DNA from 2 places in the Streptomyces sp. GS7 genome. Region 2 is predicted to be linked to the other one. Evidence: riboswitches for the same ligand, from Rfam matches in the RefSeq annotation. Region 2 holds a riboswitch; the other holds the start of a gene.
The links. Region 2 has a riboswitch for cyclic di-AMP ahead of GR130_RS35345 (C40 family peptidase). Riboswitches for the same ligand answer to the same signal wherever they lie in the genome.
Positions count from the first base shown of each region.

Region 1: it holds a riboswitch for cyclic di-AMP, as region 2 does, so the genes downstream of both, GR130_RS30545 (M23 family metallopeptidase) here and GR130_RS35345 (C40 family peptidase) in region 2, are expected to answer to the same signal.

Region 1 is NZ_CP047146.1:7,031,217-7,035,791, reverse strand. Features, by position in the region: gene GR130_RS30555 (M16 family metallopeptidase) at 1-373, shown strand, start outside; gene GR130_RS30550 (M16 family metallopeptidase) at 412-1,794, shown strand; cyclic di-AMP (ydaO/yuaA leader) riboswitch at 2,152-2,308, shown strand; gene GR130_RS30545 (M23 family metallopeptidase) at 2,321-3,100, shown strand; gene GR130_RS30540 (GntR family transcriptional regulator) at 3,377-4,066, shown strand; gene GR130_RS30535 (HPr family phosphocarrier protein) at 4,480-4,575, opposite strand, start outside.
Region 2 is NZ_CP047146.1:8,146,973-8,151,547, reverse strand. Features, by position in the region: gene GR130_RS35350 (hypothetical protein) at 277-630, shown strand; gene GR130_RS35345 (C40 family peptidase) at 796-1,920, opposite strand; cyclic di-AMP (ydaO/yuaA leader) riboswitch at 1,929-2,098, opposite strand; gene pcrA (DNA helicase PcrA) at 2,448-4,575, shown strand, end outside.

The DNA of each region.
Region 1 (4,575 bases), 1.1 Mb from region 2:
GGACGTGAAGACGTCCGGCGGTGTGGAGGTCGCCGCCATCGAGGCCGCGGTCGACGAGGAGCTGGCCCGCTTCGCCGACGAGGGGCCGACCCCGGAAGAAATGGAGCGGGCCCAGGCCCAGCTGGAGCGCGAATGGCTGGACCGCCTCGCGACGGTCAGTGGCCGTGCGGACGAACTGTGCCGCTTCGCCGTCCTGTTCGGCGATCCGCAGCTCGCGCTGACCGCCGTGCAGCGCGTCCTGGAGATCTCCCCGCTGGAGGTGCAGGCGGTCGCCAAGGCCCGGCTGCGCCCCGACAACCGCGCCGTGCTCGTCTACGAGCCCACCGAGCAGACCGACGCCGCCGATACCGAGGAAGAGGAGGCGGCGCAGTGAACGACGCCACCACCCGCGACGACGCCCCTGTGAGCACCATGGACTTCCACCCGCAGCCCCAGGGGGGCGCGCCCAAGCCGTGGGCGTTCCCGGCCCCCGAGCGCAGCCAACTGCCCAACGGCCTCACCCTCCTGACCAGCCACCGCCCCGGCCAGCAGGTCGTCGCCGTCGAGATCAACCTCGTCGCCCCCCTGGACGCCGAGCCCGAGGGCCTGGACGGCGTCGCCACGATCATGGCGCGCGCCCTGTCGGAGGGCACCGACAAGCACACCGCCGAGGAGTTCGCGGCCGAGCTGGAGCGCTGCGGCGCCACTTTGGACGCGCACGCCGACCACCCCGGCGTTCGGGTCTCCCTGGAGGTTCCGGCCTCCCGGCTGCCGCGTGCGCTCGCCCTGCTCGCCGACGCGCTGCGCGCCCCCGCCTTCCCGGACAGCGAGATCGAGCGGCTCGTCCGCAACCGCCTCGACGAGATCCCGCACGAGCTCGCCAACCCGGCGCGGCGCGCCGCGATGGCGCTGTCCAAGGAGCTGTTCCCGGCCACCGCCCGGATGTCCCGGCCCCGCCAGGGCACCGAGGAGACCGTGGCGCGCGTCGACGCCGGGGCCGTCCGAGCCTTCTACGACGCGCATGTGCGGCCCGCCACGAGCACCGCCGTCATCGTCGGCGACTTCACCGGCGTCGACCTGGACGCGGCCCTCGCCGACACCCTGGGCGCCTGGACCGGATCCACCGCCGAGCCGCTGAAGCCCGCGCCGATCGTCGCCGACGACAGCGGCCGGGTGGTGATCGTGGACCGACCCGGCGCCGTTCAGACGCAGCTGCTCATCGGCCGGACCGGACCCGACCGGCACGACCGGGTGTGGCCCGCGCAGGTGCTCGGCACGTACTGCCTGGGCGGCACGCTCACCTCCCGACTGGACCGTGTGCTGCGGGAGGAGAAGGGCTACACCTACGGGGTGCGCGCCTTCGGGCAGGTGCTGCGGTCCTCCGCACCCTCGTCCCCCGAGGGCGCCACGGGTGCCTCGCTGCTGGCCATCAGCGGCTCGGTGGACACCGCCTCCACGGGACCGGCCCTTGAGGACCTGTGGACGGTGCTGCGCACCCTCGCGGCAGAGGGGCTGACCGACGCCGAACGCGATGTCGCGGTGCAGAACCTCGTCGGCGTCGCGCCGCTGAAGTACGAGACCGCGGCGGCCGTCGCCGGCACGCTCGCCGACCAGGTGGAGCAGCACCTCCCGGACGACTTCCAGGCGCAGTTGTACGTCCGCCTCGCGGAGACCGGCACGGTCGAGGCGACCGCGGCGGCCGTCAGCGCGTTCCCGGTGGACCGCCTGGTGACGGTTCTGGTGGGCGACGCGGAGCAGATCGTGGAGCCCGTCAAGGCGCTGGGGATCGGCGAGGTGACGGTCGTCGGCGGCTAGCGTCCGCGGCATGACTGCCCGTCGTGCGACGGCTGGTCACGTGGCGTCAGAGCGGCTCCCGTGGTGGTCACCCGCCACGGGAGCCGTCGCATGTCCGCCGCCGGCCGCAGCGAGCCCGCAGCCCGTTTCCACGTGTCACTGTGCTCTTGCCGGACGGGTACGCCGCGTGTCGCGTCCGTACCGCCGGCCCGCTTCCGCGTTGCGGGTCCGTGCCGCCGATGTCCCGTCCCGCGCTGCTGGTTGCCCTTCCGAGGTGTGGCGTCTCGCACAAACAGCCGATTCTGTTTGCCGATTGAAAGTTGTCCCGTTTAGCGTCGGTCCGGCTGTTCGTCACAAGACCGCCACAACAGTGGCACCGGACAGCCATCGCCGAGTCCCCGTACGGCGCGAGCCAGGGGAGCCGGGGACCCACATGTCCCTTGGGGTGAATCGGGCCTCTCTCCGGAGGAGCCCGTAGGAGACCTTCCTGCTCCGAACCCGTCAGCTAACCCGGTAGGCGAGAGGGAAGGAAAGGACCAGCCAGTACATGGCGTTCACCCGTGCCACCGGGAAGCACCGCCGTGCGAGCCGCACCGCTCGTACGACCCGCAACATCGCCGGCATAGCCACCTTCGCGGTCTCCGGTGTCGTCGCCTCCATGGCGTCGCCCGCGCTGGCCGCCACCGGCGAGGCGGCGCACCACGACACCGGACTCCAGCAGGCCGTCGTCGTGGGTGACGAGCTCGCCGGCCGGATCGAGGCCCAGGCCGACGCGCAGCAGGCGGCAGCCGAGGCCGCCGCCGCGAAGGCGAAGGCCGAGGCCGAGGCCAAGCGGCGCGCCGAGGAGGCCAAGAAGAGGGCCGAGGCGGAGCGGGCGGCCAAGGAGCGCGCCGCCCGCGAGGCCGAGCGCAAGCGCCTCAACACCTTCGTCGCCCCCGTGGACGGCTCCTACGTCTCCACCCCGTACAAGGCGTCGAGCGGCTTGTGGTCCTCGGGCAGTCACACCGGTATCGACTTCCACGCCGCCTACGGGACGTCCGTCCACGCCGTGGGCTCGGGCACCGTCGTGGAGGCCGGCTGGGGCGGTGCGTACGGCAACAACATCGTGATCAAGATGAACGACGGTACGTACACCCAATACGGTCACCTGTCGTCCATCGGCGTCTCCGTCGGCCAGACCGTCACCCCCGGCCAGCAGATCGCCCTCTCCGGCAACACCGGCAACACCACCGGTCCGCACCTCCACTTCGAGGCCCGCACCGGCCCCGAGTACGGCTCGGATATCGACCCCGTCGCCTACCTCCGCTCGCACGGCGTCAACGTCTGACCTTCCCGCCGCATCGCGCGTCCCCCAGGAGCTCCGGCCCGCCCCCCATACGGGCCGGGGCTCCGCGGTATCCGCCGCATCCGGTCGTATTCGCCCTCGCCGTCTCCGCAGGGCCGGGTGTCCGGCCGGTCCACCGGCCACTGGACCTCCGCCGCATCGGCCAAAAAATATCGATAAATTCACGGCATCCGCAGGAAACCTCGTCCTGGTCGAATAGAGTCAGGGAAAGGCGCCGATCGGCGGCGTTTCGAGGGGAATACGGCGGAGGCACGGACGATGCGAGGCCACATTTCCGCGCATGCGGTGTGCACAGCGATTCGCGACGATATCGTCTCCGGCGTGCTCGCGCCGGGAAGCCGGTTGATCGAGGACATTCTCGCCGCGCGTTACGGAGTCTCCAGAGTCCCGGTGCGTGAAGCGCTGCGCACCCTCCAGTCCGAGGGCTTCGTCACCACCCGCCACCACGCGGGCGCCTGCGTCGCCGAACCCACCGAGCAGGAGGCAGCCGACCTCCTGGACATCCGCGCCCTCCTGGAGCCGATGGGCGCCGCCCGCGCGGCCGTCCGCCGCAGCCCCGCCCACCTCAAGGTGCTCCGCGGCCTGGTGCGGCTCGGCCGGGAGCGCGCCCGGCACGGTCACCCCGCGGATCTGCGCCAACTGGACGGCTGGTTCCATGAAACGCTCGCCCAGGCGGCCGGCAGCTCCAGCCTCACGGCGCTGCTCACCCAACTGCGGCGCAAGATCGAGTGGATGTACGTCGTGGAGCCGACGGCCCGGGTCGCCGACGCCTGGGACGAACACGGCGCCGTACTGGACGCGGTGGCGCGGAGCGACGCCGAACGGGCCCGTGCCCTGATGGCGGCCCACATCGAGCGCTCCCTTCCGGTGCACCGGCTGCGGCGCCCCGCCGCGGCGGCCGTGAGCGATTCGAAACGGCCCGTCAACACGGCGCGTGTGCGGAATTAACACGCGGGCCGTATACAAAGAGGTACGGAAAGGCTCTTGCGCGGGCCGCGATGACTCCTGTGCGGGCCGGAATGCGTTTCTGTATTTCCGCGGGGCGTGTCGGGGGATGGGTAGGCGCGTCCGGTATTCCGTCGTTTTTCGCCCGAGATGGTCGCTGATTCTCGCGGGATGTCATTTCCCGTGAGCTGAATTTCCGCGTCGTTCGGTCCGGATATCCGCTTCCCGTATTCGCCGGCGGTTCCGTGATGCGCCAGAGGTCCCGTCATGCCGGCCCTGTGTGCCGAGTGCCGGACCGAGGACAGCGAAACGGCCCCGTCGCGCGACCGTTTCCGGTCGTCGCGGCGGGGCCGCATCGGTGGAAGTCCCGGCGGGCCGGCGGGTGAGAGCGGGTCCGCGGAAGTCTTCGAGTGGCTTCAGACGGTCTCGGGGAGCTCTTCCAGGCCCTCCGTGACCAGCTTGGCCAGGCGGTCGAGCGCGGCCTCGGCGCCCTCGGCGTCAGAGGCGAGCAC
Region 2 (4,575 bases):
CGGCGACCGGAGCCGTGACGGCGACCAGGGCCGTCATCGATGAGCCGTGAGCGACGACGGGCGGTGCGCCGGCGGTTGCCTGCGAGAGGACGCTAAGCGCGCACGTCACGGGTGGGCGCCGGGTTGCCCGGCATTGTTCGTTTCCGACTCTTGAGTGTGCGGGGGTGACCGGGGTTCCGGCGCCGGGCGGCCGGGAGCGGCCTGCGGTGACCGATGCGGTGATTGCGGGCGCCCTGCCGGAAAGGCCGTGCTAGGGGGCGGCTACGATCCACCACTATGGACGTAGTAATCAATATCTTCGTCGCCCTGCACATCATCGGTATCGCCGCCCTGCTCGGCGGTTTCCTGACCCAGATGAAGGCGATGGGCGCGGGCACCGCCCGCTTCGTGCCGGGCATGCTGCACGGCGCGCTGACGATGCTGGTCACCGGCGTCGCGCTGGTCGGCCTGAACCAGATGCAGGATCATCCGGTCAACAACATCAAGATCGGCATCAAGATGGCCGTCCTGGTGGTGATCCTGGCGCTGGTCTACGTCAAGCGGGACGAGGAGAAGATCGCCAAGCCGCTCTTCGGCGCGGTCGGCGGGCTCACGATGCTCAACATCTTCATCGCGGTCCTCTGGACCTGAGTCCCTGGACCTGAGCCATCGCGGTCCTCCGGAGCCGAGCCCCGGAGGACCAGCTGAGGCCCCCGCCGCAGAGACGACTCACCGCGCGGTCATCCCGCTCCGTACCCGGAGGCGGAGGATGGCCGCGCGGTGGCGTGTGGGGGGAGGAGGGGGAGTGCGGGCCGGTCAGCTGAGCCGGACGCTTCCGTAGATCGGCATGTAGTAGATCGACTCGACGCGGACGCTGGCGCCCGGGTGCGGGGCGTGGATCATCTGGCCGTTGCCGATGTACATCCCGACGTGGCTGATGTCGCTGAAGAAGAACACCAGGTCACCGGGCTGGAGGTCGCTGGTGGAGACCCGGGTGCCGGCATTGACCTGGTCCCAGGTCGTCCGCGGCAGATCGACTCCGGCGGCCCGGTAAGCGGCCTGCGTCAGGCCCGAGCAGTCGTAGGAGCTCGGTCCGGTGGCGCCCCACACGTACGGCTTGCCTATCTGGGCGCGGGCGAAAGCAAGCGCCTCCGCGGCCTTGCTGGAGGAGCTGCTGCCGGACGAGCCCGAGCCGGTGCTCGAACCGCCGCCGCTGGGCTGCTGGCGCTGCTGCTGGGCCTGCTGGCGCGCCAGTTCCGCGGCCTTGCGCTGGGCCTCCTGCTCCTTCTGGCGCTCCAGTTCCGCCAGCCGCGCCTTCTCCTGGGCGGTCAGCCGGGACAGCAGCTGCCGGGCCTCGGCCAGTTTGGCCTGCACGGACTGCTTGCTCTCCTTGAGGGACTCCTGGGACTGCTGGAGGCTCTCCAGGCTGCGGGTCGCCTCGGCCCGCTGCCGTGCCGCCGACGCGGCCTCCTGCTCGTAGGCGGTGACGGTCTGCTTCTGCCGGCCGGTCAGCCGCTCCATGAGGTGGTTGCGGTCGACGAACTGCTGCGGGTCCTTGGCGAGCATCAGCTGCGCCGTCGGGTTCATGCCGCCCGTCTGGTACTGGGCCGAGGCGAAGGTGCCCAGCTCGCGCCGGGACTGGTTCATCTTCTCCGCGCGCTTGGCGGCCTCGTCGAGCAGGCGGTTCACGGTCCGCTGCTGGCTGTCCGCCTTCTCCTTGGCGGCGTTGTACTTCTGGGTGGCGACCTCCGCCTGCTGGTAGAGGCCGTCGACCTTCTGCTTGACGTCCTCGATGGACGGCTTCGGTGACGTGGGGGCCGCGTTGGCGGTCTGCGAGAGCAGGGTCACCGAGGCGAGGGCGGCGGTGGTGAGCCCGGCGGCCGTGCGGCGGCTGCCGGGCGAGGTGAGTATGTGGGTTCGCGGCTTGCGATGCGACGCCAAGGCCGGCGACTCCTTCCGTGGACCGCCTACCGGGTTAGCTGTCGGGTTCGGGCGGTGGCGCTGACGGAAGGCTTGCCCTACGGTCCGTACGTCCGCCTGGCGACGGCCGTACCGATCGATTCACCCCGGTGGTGCTGGTGGGTCCCCGGCTCCGGGTGCCTGGTGGCAGGGCCGGACTCGGCGGGGGCGGCCCGTGCGGACGCTGTCGTTCGCGGGGAGGGCGGGCTGCCCGAGCGAGACGGTAGCCAACCGGTGTGGCTCCTGTGAAGGCTGATGTTCGATATGCCCGAAACCTTTTCGTGACCTGAACGTGGCTCCGGTTTCCTTGCGGTGGAAGTCGCCTACGGGCGGCCCGTTCCGAGCCAGGGCTGGTACGGTGCACGGTCGCGCCGCGTACGGAAGGAACCGGGGCCGAGCCCCGCACGAGCCCCGCAGGGCCGCCGCCGGGACCTCCGCGCCTCACTTCCCCGCCGCAATCGGCCACTCCGCAACCGCTTGTCAGTGCGGCGGCCTAGACTCGGTGGGCGATGAGCAGCCTCTTTGACGACAGCTTCCTGGCGGACCTCGGGCCCTCGGACGAGGAGCCCCCGCCGCCCCCCGAGGACGAGCACGGCCCGGCCCCGGAGGAGATGCCCGCCGACCTCTTCGGCGGCAGGTTCGACGCGCCCGCGCCCAGGGAGGCGCACTACCGCGACGGCGCCGCCCGCCCGGTCCTCGACGCGGCGGCGCTCCTGGAGGGGCTCAACGACCAGCAGAAGGCGGCCGTGGCGCACACCGGCAGCCCGCTGCTGATCGTCGCCGGCGCCGGTTCCGGCAAGACCCGGGTGCTGACCCACCGCATCGCGCATCTGCTGGCCGAGCGTCACGTCCACCCCGGCCAGATCCTCGCGATCACCTTCACCAACAAGGCAGCCGGCGAGATGAAGGAGCGCGTGGCGGACCTGGTCGGCCCGCGAGCCAACGCCATGTGGGTCTCCACCTTCCACAGCGCCTGCGTCCGGATCCTGCGCCGCGAGTCCAAGAAGCTCGGCTTCACGTCGTCCTTCTCGATCTACGACGCGGCCGACTCCAAGCGCCTGATGGCCCTGGTCTGCCGCGATCTGGATCTGGATCCCAAGCGCTTCCCGCCCAAGTCCTTCAGCGCGAAGATCTCCAACCTCAAGAACGAGCTCATCGACGAGGAGAGCTTCGCGGGGACGGCCGCCGACGGTTTCGAGAAGACCCTGGCCGAGGCGTACGCGATGTACCAGGCGCGGCTCCGCGAGGCCAACGCCCTGGACTTCGACGACATCATCATGACGACGGTCAACCTCCTCCAGGCGTTCCCGGACGTCGCCGAGCACTACCGCCGCCGCTTCCGCCACGTCCTCGTCGACGAGTACCAGGACACCAACCACGCCCAGTACACCCTCGTCCGCGAGCTGGTCGGCCCGGGCACGCCCGAGACGCCCGCCGCCGAGCTGTGCGTGGTCGGCGACGCCGACCAGTCGATCTACGCCTTCCGCGGCGCCACGATCCGCAACATCCTCCAGTTCGAGGAGGACTATCCCGACGCGACCACGATCCTGCTGGAGCAGAACTACCGCTCCTCCCAGACGATCCTCTCGGCCGCCAACGCCGTCATCGAGCGCAACGAGAACCGCCGCCCCAAGAACCTCTGGACGGACGCCGGCGCCGGAGCCAAGATCACCGGCTATGTCGCCGACACCGAGCACGACGAGGCCCAGTTCGTCGCCGACGAGATCGACCGGCTCACCGACGCCGGCGACGCCAAGGCCGGCGACGTCGCGGTCTTCTACCGCACCAACGCCCAGTCCCGGGTCTTCGAGGAGATCTTCATCCGGGTCGGGCTGCCCTACAAGGTCGTCGGCGGCGTGCGCTTCTACGAGCGCAAAGAGGTGCGCGACATCCTCGCCTACCTCCGGGTGCTCGCCAACCCCGAGGACACCGTCCCGCTGCGCCGGATCCTCAACGTCCCCAAGCGCGGCATCGGCGAGCGCGCCGAGGCCATGATCGACGCCCTCTCCGCGCGCGAGAAGATCACCTTCCCGCAGGCGCTGCGCCGCGTCGACGAGGCGTACGGGATGGCCGCCCGCTCCGCCAACGCCGTCAAGCGGTTCAACGTCCTGATGGAGGAGCTGCGCACGATCGTGGAGTCCGGGGCCGGCCCCGCCACGATCCTGGAGGCGGTCCTGGAGCGCACGGGCTATCTGGCCGAACTCCAGGCGTCCACCGACCCCCAGGACGAGACCCGGATCGAGAACCTCCAGGAACTCGCCTCCGTGGCCCTGGAGTTCGAGCAGGACCGCGGTGCGGAGGAGGAACCGGAGGCCGGCACCCCCGGCCCCGGGACGCTCGCCGAGTTCCTGGAGCAGGTCGCGCTGGTCGCCGACTCCGACCAGATCCCGGACGAGGACGAGGAAGGCGCCGGTGTCATCACCCTCATGACACTGCACACCGCCAAGGGCCTGGAGTTCCCGGTCGTCTTCCTGACCGGCATGGAGGACGGCGTCTTCCCGCACATGCGCTCGCTGGGCCAGACCAAGGAGCTGGAGGAGGAGCGCCGGCTGGCGTACGTCGGCATCACGCGCGCCCGCGAGCGGCTCTACGTCACCCGCTCGACGATGCGCAGCGCCTGGGGCCAGCCCTCGTACA